Regions from separate parts of the Mesorhizobium marinum genome, predicted to be linked through region 1. Evidence: predicted binding sites of a transcription regulator. Region 1 holds the regulator's gene; the other holds the start of a gene.
The links. The regulator PhoB, encoded in region 1, activates phosphate uptake and scavenging genes when phosphate is short. The targets are predictions, from matches to a motif close to TGTCATNNANCTGTCAT.
Positions count from the first base shown of each region.

Region 1 (7,213 bases):
CGTGTTCGGCCTGCTCGGCCTGGCGGTGTTCATCAACTTCCTCGACTTTCCGCGGTCGGCCTCGATCGTCGGCGGTCTCGTGCTGACGCTGATGACGCTTCCGACCATCATCATCGCGACCCGCGCATCGCTGCGCGCGGTGCCGCCGTCGATCCGCTCGGCGGCGCTCGGCCTCGGCGCCTCGAAGATGCAGATGGTGTTCCACCACGTCCTGCCTCTGGCGGCGCCGGGCATCCTTACCGGCACCATCATCGGGCTGGCGCAGGCGCTCGGCGAAACCGCGCCGCTGCTGCTGATCGGCATGGTCGCCTTCGTCGCCGACTATCCGACCACGCCGCTCGACCCGGCAACCGCGCTGCCGGTGCAGATCTACATGTGGGCCAACGAGGCCGAGCGTGCATTCGTCGAACGCACCTCGGGCGCGATCATCATCCTGCTGGCGTTCCTGGCAGTCATGAATATCGGGGCGATCGTCCTGCGCCGGCGTTTTGAACGCCGGTGGTAATGGAGTAGAGGGATATGAACATGCTGACCGAAGCAGCGATCGAGAACAGGCTGTCGCCGATGTCGAACGAACGCGCTGTGAAGATGCAGGGCAGGGACGTCACGGTCCACTACGGCGAGAAGCAGGCGCTGTTCGGCATCAGCCTCGACATCCCCGAGAACCAGGTCACGGCCCTGATCGGTCCGTCCGGCTGCGGCAAGTCGACCTTCCTGCGCTGCCTGAACCGCATGAACGACACGATCGACGTCGCCAGGATCGGCGGCAAGATCACGCTCGACGGGCAGGACATCTACGACAAGGCGATCGATGTGGTCGAGTTGCGCGCCCGCGTCGGCATGGTGTTCCAGAAGCCGAATCCGTTTCCGAAGTCCATCTACGAGAACGTCGCCTATGGCCCGCGCATCCACGGACTGACGCGCAACAAGACCGAACTCGACGGCATCGTCGAGGAAAGCCTGAAGAAGGCGGCGCTGTGGAACGAGGTCAAGGACCGGCTCCACGAATCCGGCACCGGGCTGTCGGGCGGCCAGCAGCAGCGCCTGTGCATCGCCCGCACGATCGCGGTGTCGCCGGAGGTCATCCTCATGGACGAGCCCTGCTCGGCGCTCGATCCGATCGCGACCGCCAAGGTCGAGGAGTTGATGGACGAGCTGAAGCAGAACTACACGATCGTCATCGTCACCCATTCGATGCAGCAGGCCGCGCGCGTCTCGCAGCGGACCGCCTTCTTCCATCTCGGCGTGCTGGTCGAGGAAGGACCGACGGACACGATCTTCACGAGCCCGCACGACAAGCGAACGCAGGACTACATCACCGGCCGCTTCGGCTGAGCCGCCTGACCAGGTAACCGAAAGGCTCTCAACGATGGGCGAACATACCGTCACTTCCTTCGACGACGACCTGAACCACATCCAGCAGCTCATTCGCGACATGAGCGAACTGGCGGGCTCGATGGTCGGCGCGGCGATCCGCGCGCTCGTGACCTCGGACAATGCGCTTGCGCAGCGGGTCGTCTCCGATGACGCCATTATGGACGCACGCCAGCGCGAACTCGACGATCGTTCGATCGCGCTGATCGCCAAGCGCCAGCCGATGGCGCAGGACCTGCGCGCCGTCGTCGGCGCCATCCGCATGGCGGGCGACCTCGAACGCATCGGCGATCTTGCCAAGAACATCGCCAAGCGGGTCAGCGCCGTCGGCCACGGCGTCACACCGCGCAATCTTTCGCATGGCATCGAAGGCATGGCAGACCTGGTGCTGCGCCAGGTCCAGAGCGTCATCGAGCTCTATGTGGCTCGCGACGCCGACGGGCTGAGGACGCTGCGCACGGACGACGAGAAGATCGACGCCCGCTACACGGCGGTGTTCCGCGAACTCCTGACCTACATGATGGAAGACCCGCGCAACATCACGGCCTGCACGCATCTCCTGTTCTGCGCCAAGAATCTGGAGCGCATCGGCGACCATGTGACGAACATCGCCGAGAACGCCTACTATGTGGTGACCGGCGAGCAGTTGCCGGTGAGCCGCCCGAAGCTGGACGAGACCCAGCTCTCGGTGCTGGCCGAATAGCGCGACGACAGGAGGCATCCCAAGGTGATCGCTCCGAAAGTCATGGTGGTCGAGGACGAAGAGCCACTCGGCGTTCTGCTTCGCTACAATCTCGAGGCCGAAGGCTATCAGGTCGAGATCGTGACGCGCGGCGACGAGGCGGAGATCCGGCTGCAGGAGCACGCGCCCGACCTGCTGGTTCTCGACTGGATGATCCCCGGCATTTCCGGCATCGAGCTTTGCCGCCGCCTCAGGATGCGCCCGGAGACGCAGCGCCTGCCGATCATCATGCTGACGGCGCGTGGCGAGGAATCCGACCGGGTGCGCGGCCTCTCGACGGGCGCCGACGACTATCTGGTCAAGCCGTTCTCGACGCCGGAGTTCATGGCCCGGGTTCGGGCGCTGCTGCGTCGCGCGAAGCCGGAGGTGCTGTCCTCCGTGCTCAAGGTCGGCGACATCATGCTCGACCGCGAGGCGCACAGGGTCTACCGCAAGAAGAACGAGATCAAGCTCGGCCCGACCGAATTCCGGCTGCTTGAATTCATGATGCGCCATCCGGGCCGCGTCTTCTCGCGCAGCCAGCTTCTCGACAACGTCTGGGGCGAGACCATCTACATCGACGAACGCACCGTCGACGTTCATGTCGGCCGGCTGCGCAAGGCGGTGAACAACGGCCGGATGCCGGACGTGATCCGCACCATCCGCGGCGCCGGCTACGCCATCCGCGACGACTGATCCGCTCCTCCCGCGACGGTCTGCAGCGCAGCGCCCTTGCCGCGCCAGCATGTCCGGTGCATATTATTCCGAGCGCCGAAAAAAATAGCAGGCGGCGCTTGAGGGAGGAGTCCATGCGTTCATTCGCCCGCATGCTTGCGGCGCTTGCCGTGGCTATGCTGGCCTGGTGCGCGGTGCTGCCTGCCCAGGCGGCGGCGCGCCCGACGTCGCAGGAGATGCTGCGCGACTGGTACTATCTGATGAACGAGTTGGTCCGGCATACCGCGACCTATTCGCCGCCCGTGGCGAGCCGTTCGTTCGGCTATCTCGGCGTCACCGCCTTCGAGGCCGCCGTTGGCGGGTCGGACAGCCTGGTGTCGCTTGTCGGCCAGTTGCAGGGGCACACGTCGGTGCCTCAGCGCGAACCGGGAGCGATCTATGACGAGGCGGTCGTTACCAGCGCGGCCATGTCGGACGCGATCGTCTATTATTTCGGCAATACCGGTCCTACCGGCCAGCGCGCGATCAGGGCCGCGCAGAAGAAATGGCGGTCGATGGTCATCGACGGCGTGCCCGAGGATGTCGTGGCGCGCAGCGAAACCTTCGGCAAGGCGGTGGCCGCCAGCATCCATGAATGGTCGATGGATGACGGTGGCGCGACCGTCACCAACATGGGTTTTCCTGAACAGCTTGACCTGCCTGCCGGCGAGGACAAGTGGGTGCCGACGAGCGCGATCCGCCAGCAGCAACTGCCGCTGTTGCCGGGCTGGGGCAACAACCGCACCTTCGCGACGCCCTCGGGCTCGACCTGCGGCACGCCGGGCAATCCGCCCTACAGCACCGAGCCCGGATCGCAGTTCTACCAGGAGGCGATCGAGGTCTACGAGACCGCAAAGAGCGCCACGCCTGAACAGATCGCCATTGCCCGCTTCTGGTCGGACGACCCGATGCTGTCGATGACCCCGCCGGGCCACTGGATATCGATCGCGCTGCAGGTCGCGGAGCAGGCCGATCTTTCGCTCGACGACACTGTCGACCTGCTGGCGCGCATGGGAGTCGCGATGTCGGACGCGTTTGTCGGCTGCTGGCATGACAAATATGCCTTCAACCTCATACGCCCGGTCACCTACATCAAGAAGGTCGTCGACCCCAAGTGGGAGCCGATCCTGAACACGCCGCCCTTTCCAGAGTATCCGAGCGGCCACAGCACCGTCTCCGGCGCCATGGACGCCGTGCTGACCGCGTTTTTCGGCGACAACTACGCATTCGAGGACAAGACCGGCTCGCCCGACGGACGCAACCCGCGCAGCTTCAAGAGTTTCCGCGCGGCCGCCGACGAGGCCGGCATCTCGAGGATGTACGGCGGCATCCACTTCCGCTCCGCCATCGTGGACGGCCTCGAGCAGGGCCGCTGCATTGGCGGCTATACCAACAAGCTGAGGACGAGGAGATGACGATGCGCCTCGGATTGTGCGGGTTTGCCGTCGTGCTGGCGTGGGCAGGGATGTCGGCCGCGCGTGCCGAGGAGCCGTTGCCCGGCGCCCCCGCTCCCGTCGTCCCGAGCTTCGTCGAGGAGACGGCCAGCGCCGGAATCGACAATGTCTACAAGGGCGAGTGGGAATATATGGTGGGCGGCGGGGCGGCGTCCTTCGATTGCAACAGTGACGGCTATCCGGACCTGTTGCTTGCCGGCGGCGAGCAGCCCGCCCGTTTCTATCGCAATGCGAGCAAGCGCGGCGGCGTGCTTGCGTTCACGGTAGAACCAAGCGGCCTCGAACTGGACAAGGTCAGCGGCGCCTACCCGCTCGATGTCGATGGCGACGGCATCACCGACATCGTCCTGCTGAGGGTTGGCGAGAATGTCGTGATGCGCGGTCTTGGCGGCTGCAAGTTCGAGCGCGCCAACGAAGCCTGGAGTTTTGCCGGCGGCGATGCGTGGTGGACGTCGCTCTCCGCGACCTGGGAGAAGGGGGCCGGTTGGCCGACCATCGCGGTCGGCAGCTACATCGACCGGCGCGAGGAAATCTCCCCCTGGGGTTCGTGCACCGACAACTGGCTGCTTCGTCCCGCCGCCGGGGCGCGGGGCTTTGACGCGCCCATCGCTCTGAAGCCGAGCTTCTGTCCTCTGTCGATCCTGTTCACGGACTGGAACCGTTCGGGCACGCCATCGCTGCGCGTCTCCAACGACCGCGAATATTACGAGGGCGGCCAGGAGCAGATGTGGAAGGTCGAGCCGGGCAAGCTGCCGGCGCTCTATACCGCGGACGAGGGCTGGAAATATCTGCGCATCTGGGGAATGGGGATCGCCAGCTACGACCTCGATTTCGACGGATATCCGGAATATTTCCTGACCAGCATGGCGGACAACAAGCTGCAGACGCTTGCCGTAGTTCCCAAGGACGGATCGTCGCCCAAGCCGGCCTATGCCGATGTCGCCTATCCCAGCAACGTCACAGCGCACCGGCCGTATTTCGGCGACGATCTGAAGCCGAGCACTGCCTGGCATACGCAGTTCGAAGACGTGAACAATGACGGGCTCGTCGACCTGTTCATCGCCAAGGGCAATGTCTGGGACATGCCGGACTTCGCGATGAAGGACCCGAACAACCTGCTGCTGCAGACAGTCGGCGGCAAGTTCGTGGAGGTCGGCGACAAGGCCGGAGTCGCCAGCGTCGAGCAGAGCCGGGGCGCGGCGCTCGCCGACTTCAACCTGGACGGTCTTGTCGACCTTGTCGTCGTCAATCGCAATTCACCGGCGCAGATCTGGCGCAACACGACGGCGGGCGCGGGCGGCTGGATCGGGGTGAAGCTCGAGCAGGATGCGCCGAACCGCGACGGCGTCGGCGCGTGGATCGAGTTGCGTTGCGAGGGCATGCCGGTCATGCGGCGCGAGGTGACGGTGGGCGGCGGACATGCCGGCGGGCAGGCCGGCTGGTGGCATTTCGGCCTTGGCGTCATCACCTCGGCCGAGGTGCGTGTCCTTTGGCCGGACGGAACCGCCGGCGAATGGCAGCCCGTCGAAGCCGGGCGCTTCTATGTCCTCAGGCGTGGCGAGGCGCCGGTTCCTTTCGACCCTGCCTGACGCCGACGGCGCTCGCACGCCGGTCAGGCCACCGCCTTGCCGCCGCCTTCGGCTGGCGCCGGTCCTGCCGCGAATACCTCCAAATCGACGAAGGCGAGCGCCTGCATGGCGCAGCCTTCCCTCATGAGCGGCAACTCGTCGGGGATGATGTCGAATGGAATGGGGTCGGGGTGCTGTCCGCCGGCGGTCTCGGCGATCGCCTTGCGGATCGAAGGCTCCAGCAGGTCGAAGGTAGCCGCCCCGGCGCCGACGAAGGCCACCGGCGCCGGATCGATCAATGCAAACAGGCTGCCGATGCCATAGCCGATCGCCGTGCCGGCCTTGCGGTAGGCCTCGCGCTCGGGACCGTCGCCGGCGCGCGCGCGCACTGCGACCGCCTGCATGTCGGCGGCGCTGACGCCGTCTTCCGGAAGCGATGCTTCATTCATCCCGACCGCATTGCGCCAGATCGCATAGTCGCCGGCATAGGCCTCGACACAGCCGTGCCGGCCGCATCGGCAGAGCGCGCCGTTCGGCTGGTGGATCATGTGGCCGAACTCGCAGCCGGACGATTGCGTGCCGGAGAAGAGTTGCCCTTTCAGGACCAGTCCCATGCCGATGCCGTGCGACAGCAGGATGGCCAGGAAGTTCTCCAGGTAGCGGCTCGGATCGCGCCAGCGGAGTGCGATCGCCATCATGTTGCAGTCGTTCTGGATCGTTGCCGGGATAGAGAATTCGCGCTCGAGAATGTCGGCGAACGGAACGTCCCTGTGCGGCGTTATCGGAGACCACAGCATGACGCGCGCCGCGGCGTCTGTGATGCCCTGGATGGCGAGCACGACGCGCAGCGGGCGCGGTTGTGCGGACGGCCGCCCGCTCATCAGCCGGCGTATCATGGCCGTCAGTTCGGACGTGAGTTCGTCGCGCGTGATGGTCGCCGTCGTCAGTTGGCGGCGGTCTTCCGAGACCAGCGCGCCGGAGTAGTCGATAGCCGCCGCCGAAAGCTCGTTGAGTGTCAGCACCGCGACGATGACGGTCGCGGCCGCCGGATTGAGCTCGAGCGCCACCTGCGGCCGGCCGCGCCTTGCGGCGGCCTGTCCCGCCCCCTTCGTTTCGGTCAGGATGCCTTCGCCGATGAGATCGGCGGAGATCGCGGAGATCGTCGAGTGGCTGAGCCCGGTTGCCGAGGCGATTTCGGTCCGTGACGGCTGGCCGGCCCGGCGAACCGCCGAAATGACCATCGCGCGATTGCGCCGCCGCAGATCGTCATGGCGGATTCCTGCCGACATCGTTCCGCGTTTCCTCCTTCACCGGCTGCGGCCGGCTCGACTAGTGCTGCGTTCCGCCATCTGGGGCTGACAATGATGTCAGGAGCGGCCGGC
Region 1 covers NZ_JBFOCI010000002.1:356,149-363,361, reverse strand. The annotation lists gene pstA (phosphate ABC transporter permease PstA) at 1-505, shown strand, start outside; gene pstB (phosphate ABC transporter ATP-binding protein PstB) at 520-1,335, shown strand; gene phoU (phosphate signaling complex protein PhoU) at 1,370-2,077, shown strand; gene phoB (phosphate regulon transcriptional regulator PhoB) at 2,105-2,791, shown strand; gene ABUE31_RS07260 (vanadium-dependent haloperoxidase) at 2,905-4,224, shown strand; gene ABUE31_RS07255 (CRTAC1 family protein) at 4,227-5,852, shown strand; gene ABUE31_RS07250 (ROK family protein) at 5,876-7,120, opposite strand.

Region 2 (7,213 bases), on a different contig from region 1:
CGATTTTCAACCGTTCATCCCAGCGCGGCCAGCGCCGCCTCGACCTCGGCCGGGGTGCCGATGGCGGCCGTGGCGATGTCTCGGTTGATGCGGCGGGCCAACCCCGACAGCACCTTGCCTGAGCCGATCTCGTAGAGCGTGGTGACGCCGTTTTCGCCGAACCACTCCACCGACTCGCGCCAGCGTACGCGGCCGGTGACCTGTTCCACCAGCCGGCGGGCGATCTCGTCGGGATCGCCCAACGGCTGCACGACGACATTGGCCAGCACCGGCACGACCGGCGCGCGCTTCTCGACAGTAGCCAGCGCCTCGCGCATGGCCTCGGCGGCGGGCGCCATCAGCGCGGAATGGAAAGGCGCGGAAACCTGGAGCATGAGCGCGCGCTTTGCGCCCTTCTCCGTGCAGAGCTTGGCGGCGCGCTCGACTGCGGCCTTCTCGCCCGAAATCACCAGCTGGCCGCCGCCATTGTCGTTGGCGATCTGGCATACCGATCCTTCCGCGGCTTCGGCGCAGGCGGCCGCGACGTCCGGCTCTTCCAGGCCGATGATCGCCGCCATGGCGCCGACGCCGGCCGGAACCGCTGCCTGCATGGCGTTGCCGCGGATTCTCAGGAGCCGTGCCGTGTCGCCGATCGAAAACGTGCCGGCGGCGGCTAGCGCCGAATATTCGCCGAGCGAGTGGCCGGCGACATAGGCGACCTTGTCCTTGAGCGAGAGGCCGCGGGCTTCCAGCGCCCGGATCGCTGCCATGGACACCGCCATCAGCGCCGGCTGCGCGTTCGCCGTCAGCGTCAGCGTCTCCTCCGGGCCCTCCCAGATCAGCGTGGACAGTTTTTCGCCCAGCGCCTCGTCGACCTCGTCGAAAACCCGGCGCGCTTCGGGGAAGGCGTCCGCCAGGTCCTTGCCCATGCCTACGGCCTGGCTGCCCTGCCCCGGAAAGGTGAATGCGATGGCCATGCTCTCGGGTCCCGATTTCTTCTGCGACTGCCTGTGAAACAAGCAGGTTGGTCAAGTCAAGGGCGCTCGCCGGCCGTTGCCGACGCCGCCCCTTGCGCGGAACGGAAAAAAGAATAGAGCCGGCTTCTCATTTCCGACACAAGGACTGGCTTTGTGTGACGGAACCATGACAGTGGCATGACGTTCTACCGCCTACCGAGGTACCTGAGTTGGCAAAGCAGAGTTTGGACAGTTCGCCGGCCGGAGATGCGCCCCGGGGCCGGCGGGGATGGCCGCGTACGCGTCGCGCGTTCGACTGCGCCGGCACGCTCGCAATTTCGCTGCTGCTCTCGGCTGTCCTGGTCTTCCTTATTGAACTGATCGCGCGCGGCTCGCTGGACAAGACCGTCGAGTTCTTCAGCCAGCCCTTCCGGCCCGGCTGGACAACCGTCGCGCTATTCGCGCTGATCCTGATCGGGTGTGACGCGCTCTTCGGCCGCCGCCACAACGGCATCCTTTTCATTGCCCCGATCACCCTCCTGCTCGCGGCGATCGGCCACCAGAAGTCCTCCTACCTGGGCGACCCGCTCTATCCGGCTGACTTCCTATATTCCCGGCAGATCATGGAACTGGCGCCGCTTCTGGTGCGCGAGCGCCCGCTCGCCGCCGCCATCATCGCGGTCGGCGGCGCCGCAGCAGCCTTCCTGCTTGTCGCGCTCTGGCGCCACTGGCGCCGGCGCTTCCCGGCGATCCGCTGGCGCATGCGCGTGGCGCGGCTCGCCCTCGTCGTGCCGGCGCTGGCCTTCTTCGTCTCGATCATGGACTTCGCCACCTTCTCCTGGACGCGCGACCGTCTGCAGATCATCCCGATCATGTGGGACCAGAAGGAAAACTATGCCTCGAACGGCTTCGCCATCGCCTTCGCGCTGAACGTGCCGATGGCGAAGGTGCTGGCTCCGCCGAGCTACGAGGACGACGTCCTCGATGCGATCCGGGCCGAGCCGGGCAAGCCCTCGCTGCCGCAGGACAGGCCCGACATCATCATGGTGATGAGCGAATCGTTCTGGGATCCGACGCTGCTTCCCGCGACCACGATCACGCCCGATCCGATGCCGACCGTGCGGGCTATGCGCTCCGGCTCGGTCTTCTCGCCGGAATTCGGCGGCATGACGGCCAATGTCGAGTTCGAGGCGCTGACCGGCTTCTCCAACGCCTTCCTGCCCTACGGCAGCATCCCCTACCAGCAGTATGTCCGCGGGCCGGTGCCGTCGCTGGCAGGCTTCCTGCGTGCGGAAGGCTACGACACCCTCGCCATCCATCCTTTCGAGGGATGGTTCTGGAACCGCGAAAACGTCTACGAGGCCTTCGGCTTCGACCGCTTCCTCAGCATCGAGAAGCTGCCGCCGATGGCGTCGCGGGGACCGCTGGTGTCCGACGACGCGCTGACGACCGAGATTATCGGCCGGGCGGACGCCGCGAAGCGTCCCATCTTCACCTTCGCCGTCAGCCTGCAGGGCCACGGTCCCTATGAGCCAAACCGCTACGCCGACGCCCGCGTAACGGTGGAATCGGTCGCCAGCTTCCGCACCCGGGAGTCGATCCGCTCCTTCGCGGAAGGCGTGGCCGACGCCGACCGGAGCCTGAAGCGGCTGATGGACTGGGCCTCGAAGCGTGAGCGGCACACGCTGATCGTCTTCTTCGGCGACCACCTTCCGCCGCTCAACCAGGGCTATACCGAGACAGGCTTCCTCAAGGGGCCCGTTCCCGAGCGCCGCGAGCCGGCAGCCGAACTGGCGCTGCACCGCGAGACGCCGCTGGTCATCTGGTCGAACCGGAACGGGCCGATGCGCGACGTCGGCTCGATAAGCCCGTCGCTGATCCCGCTGAAGCTGTTCCAGGCCGCCGGCATCCAGCACCCCTACTACACCGGCTTTTTGGGTCGTGTTGACGCCAGGTACGACGTGGTCGAACGCCATGTTCTGATCGCGCCCGACGGCGCGACGCCGGACTGGTCGCGCGCCGCACGGGTCGACCCGCTGATCAACGATTTCCGCCTGCTGCAGTACGACGCCCTGTTCGGCAAGCGGCGGACCGTCGAGCGTTTCTTCCCGCGCCTGCCGAAGCCGGCTGGCGTCTAATCCCGGCGGCGGGCCGCTATCCGCCGATCCCGTAGGCCAGGCGGACCCGCCCGTCGCCCAGCGGTTCGGCGCGCCTGAGATCGAGCCCTTGGCGACGCCCGCCCGTCGCGAACAGCGCCTTCCCGTCGCCCGCGATCACGGGATAGACGATCAGCCGGAGTTCGTCGACGACGCCGGCGTCGATCAGTCCGGCCGTCGTGCGGCCGCCGCCGACGAGGTAGATGCTCTTGCCAGCCTGCTGCTTGAGGGCGGCCAGGTCTGCAACGCCGCGGATGAAAGCGGTGTCCGGCCAATCCGCATGATCGAGCGTCGCCGACAGGACATAGTGCGGCGTCCTTCTGATAAAGTCCGCCCACTGGCGCTCGGCAGGCGTCGGAGGCGCTCCACTGATCCAGGCAGGCGTATCGGGAGCGGTCTGGACCGACGTCCAGTAGCGCTCATAGCCGCCATACATGCCGGCGCCGAGCACGCATGCGTCGACCTCGGCCATCAGGCCGTAGTCGTCCGACCAGGCTTCCACCCAGTCCGCCACGCTCTCCGGCCCTTCGTACTTTCCGTCGAGCGATACCTTCATTCCGGCAATCAGTTTGCGCATGGCGACGTTCCTCGAGCAGGCGGAAGCGCTCCGCCGGGACGGGCGGAGCAAGTTCGCGATGGACGGCTTCTAGACGGCGAGCGCCTTTTCGGTCTCGTTCATCGGCTCGCCGACATTGGGATTACCCTTGCCGGTCTCGATCAGGGCCTTGAGACTGCCGTTGACGTAGGTCGTCCAGCCGCCCGTGCAGGCATCGTAGCACTCGTATTCGGGGACGAGCCCGACATGCGTCAGGCGAACCTCGGTCGCGCCGCCCTTCTCCGAGATGTCGAAGACGATCTCGGTACCCTTCCACTCGGTGGTGTCCTCTGTGAAGGAGAAGTAGTTGTCGACCACCCGCCACACGACCTTGCTGGCAGGCTCCACGCTCTTGATCTTGATGGTGCAGCGGTGGATGTCGCGGAACCGGTAGTTGAAGATGTCGCCGGCCTTCTCGGTGCGGCCGCGGATGTCCTCGGACCACCATCCGCGGACATTGAGGATGGCGGCCAACGTCTGCTCGGGCGTCCTGTCGACGGTGAAGGCGGTCGTGAAGCTGCGATTTTCCATGATCGGTCTCCTGGATTGAAGAAATGTCGGGAACGCCGGCTCGGCCGGCCGTTGGGGCTATGCGGGCAAGCGGGCGTCGTATTCTTCCCTCAGCCGCCGCCATCCGCTCCAGAATGGCTGCGGCTCGGCGCCTGCGGCCCGGTCGGCAAGCGTGTCGAGATGCATGTGCCAGCCGGCAGCGACCATGATCAGCGTATCGCGGTCGGGCAGGCTGCGGTGGGTGACGGTGAGCAGGACCTCGTCGCCGAGCGGCGTCAGTTCCATTGTCACGTCGCCGCTGCCTTCCCAGGTGAACGACAGCCTGTAGGGCGGATCGACCTCGGTGATCCGGCTGTGCATCCGCTGCTCGTCGGGGAAGTCGTTGACCTTCGGCTCCTTGCGGGACGAAAGCTCGTCGTTGCGCCAGACGAGTTCGAACGGCGCGCCGACCCTCAGTTCCATCTCGCCGGCCGCAAGCCACTGGCGGCGCTTCTCGCTGTCGGTCAGATAGGCCCAGACCCGGTCGACAGGGCCCGGCAGGAGGCGCTCTATTCTTATCGTGTTCGGCTCGGTCAACGCGCCATAGGCATCGCGGGTCGCCAGTCTCGTCATCGTGCAGTTCCTCTCAGTCGTCGTTGAAACGTCGGTCGGGTCGGCCAGCACCCTGTCCAGCGCGTCGAGGCGTCCGGCCCAGAACCGCTGGAGAAAGCGCAGGCGTTGTCGTTCGAAATCGGGGCTCATTAAATTCAACCATTTGGTTTACAGTATGCCCTGCAGAACCAACTGTCAACCTTGCGGTTGAATATAGATTCGTCGGGCGCCGCGGCGCGCCCGCATCTGGGCCGTGCAAGCGTGTCGCAGGCCCGGTGCTTGCCATTCGCCGCCTTCCCCTGTATGGACCGCCGCAATCTGCCGGTCCTGCTGGGGGCTGAACGGAGGGCCGGGGGTTCGCCCCCTGTCGAAGCCAGAAGGTTTCGGCCTCCCGTGTCTCCGCTCTCGACCGTCTCGTAGATGCGCCTTTCTCTCCCGCCTGGCGGGTTGGACAAGTCGCAGAGGCTTAGCCGCGGGAACCGGACAGGGACGTGAAACGAAAGGCAAACGAACAATGGCACTTTACGAGCATGTGTTCCTTGCCCGGCAGGATCTGTCGCAGCAGCAGGTCGATGCACTTGTCGAACAGTACAAGGGCGTCATCAGCTCCGGCGGCGGCAGCGTGGGCCGGGTCGAGAACTGGGGACTGAAGTCCCTCACCTACCGGGTCAAGAAGAACCGCAAGGCGTACTACACGCTGATGGATCTGGACTGCCCGCCGGCGGCACTGAAGGAGATGGAGCGCCAGATGGGCCTCTCGGAGGACGTGCTGCGCTTCATGACCCTCAAGGTCGAAAAGCACGAGGAAGGCCAGTCGGCCATGCTGCAGAAGCGCGAAGAGCGCTCCGAGCGCGGCGGCTTCGGCGATCGCGACCGCGGATCCCGCGGCTTCGGTGATCGTGGCGACCGCGGCGATCGCGGTGATCGTGGACCGCGCCGTCCGCGCGAAACCGGTGAAGGAGCCGCAGAATAATGGTCGACATCAACCAGATCCCGACCCGGCGTCCGTTCCACCGTCGCCGCAAGACCTGCCCGTTCTCCGGGGCCAACGCGCCGAAGATCGACTACAAGGACGTGCGTCTGCTGCAGCGCTACATCTCCGAGCGCGGCAAGATCGTGCCGTCGCGCATCACGGCCGTCAGCCAGAAGAAGCAGCGCGAACTCGCCCAGGCGATCAAGCGTGCGCGTTTCCTGGCGCTTCTGCCCTACGTGGTGAAGTGAGACCGAATTCCGGCGCGGGCCTTTCGTCCGCGCCGGCCTTCGCCGCGACGGGCGCGGCGGACGGACATGACAAATCCCGGGTTGGGTGGTCGATGCGATCCACCCTAACTGCCTGACGGGCAGGACAGCGAAACAGGCGCGACGCGCAACCGCTTCCTGATCTCGTCTTTTGATTCAGGGCCCTCGGGCCAGACAAGGACGAAACCATGCAAGTCATTCTTCTCGAACGTATTTCCCGCCTCGGCCAGATGGGCGACACCGTCAACGTCAAGGACGGCTACGCCCGCAACTTCCTGCTGCCGAAGGGCAAGGCGCTGCGCGCCAACGAAGCCAACAAGAAGAAGTTCGAAGGCCAGCGCGCCCAGCTCGAAGCACGTAACCTCGAGCGCAAGTCGGAAGCCGGCCAGGTCGCCGAGCAGCTCGACGGCAAGAGCTTCGTCGTGGTGCGTTCGGCCGGCGAGACCGGCCAGCTCTACGGCTCCGTGTCGACCCGCGACATCGCCGACCTTCTGACCGCCGAGGGCTTCACCGTTGCCCGCAACCAGATCGAGCTGAACCAGCCGATCAAGACCATCGGCCTCAGCAACGTCGCCATCGCGCTCCACCCGGAAGTCGAGGTCACCGTCACCCTCAACATCGCCCGTTCGCCCGAAGAGGCCGAGCGCCAGGCGAAGGGCGAGACGCTGACGACCGCCGAGGCGATCTACGGCGAGGACATCAACGAAAACGCCCGCCCCGAGGCCTTCTTCGATCCGAACTCGGACGAGGCCGAAGAGGAAGCCTGATCGCTTCAGGCCCGCAATTGACGGAAAGCCCGGGTTCGCCCGGGCTTTTTGCTATCCGGCTCAGGCAGTTGGCCCGACGCCTGGTCGCCGTTTTGTGCCAGAGGGAACTTTTCAAACTGCGACAGATTGGGCACAGTATCCATCCGTTCCTATTGGAGTGGGGTGGTTGCAGTGAAGAAAATGTTGAACCGCGTCGTCTCGGGTCTGGTCCGCACCGGTAATCTCAGCATCACCGGCCCAGACGGCAGGAAGCATACATTCGGCGACGGCACCGGCGATCCGGTGCACATTCAGATCAAGACGACACGCGCCGTGCGCGCGATCGCCATCGACCCCATGCTGGCGGCGCCGGAAGCCTACATGGACGGCGAGGTCGACTTCCTCGAGGGCGACACGCTCGACCTTTTGCGCGTGGCCTTC
Region 2 covers NZ_JBFOCI010000003.1:546,945-554,157, forward strand. The annotation lists gene fabD (ACP S-malonyltransferase) at 15-956, opposite strand; gene ABUE31_RS13475 (LTA synthase family protein) at 1,166-3,073, shown strand; gene ABUE31_RS13480 (dihydrofolate reductase family protein) at 3,090-3,668, opposite strand; gene ABUE31_RS13485 (SRPBCC family protein) at 3,738-4,217, opposite strand; gene ABUE31_RS13490 (SRPBCC family protein) at 4,275-4,808, opposite strand; gene rpsF (30S ribosomal protein S6) at 5,302-5,760, shown strand; gene rpsR (30S ribosomal protein S18) at 5,760-6,008, shown strand; gene rplI (50S ribosomal protein L9) at 6,215-6,793, shown strand; gene ABUE31_RS13510 (cyclopropane fatty acid synthase) at 6,974-7,213, shown strand, end outside.
Region 2: the regulator PhoB is predicted to act here: its motif matches at 1,123-1,139, upstream of ABUE31_RS13475 (LTA synthase family protein).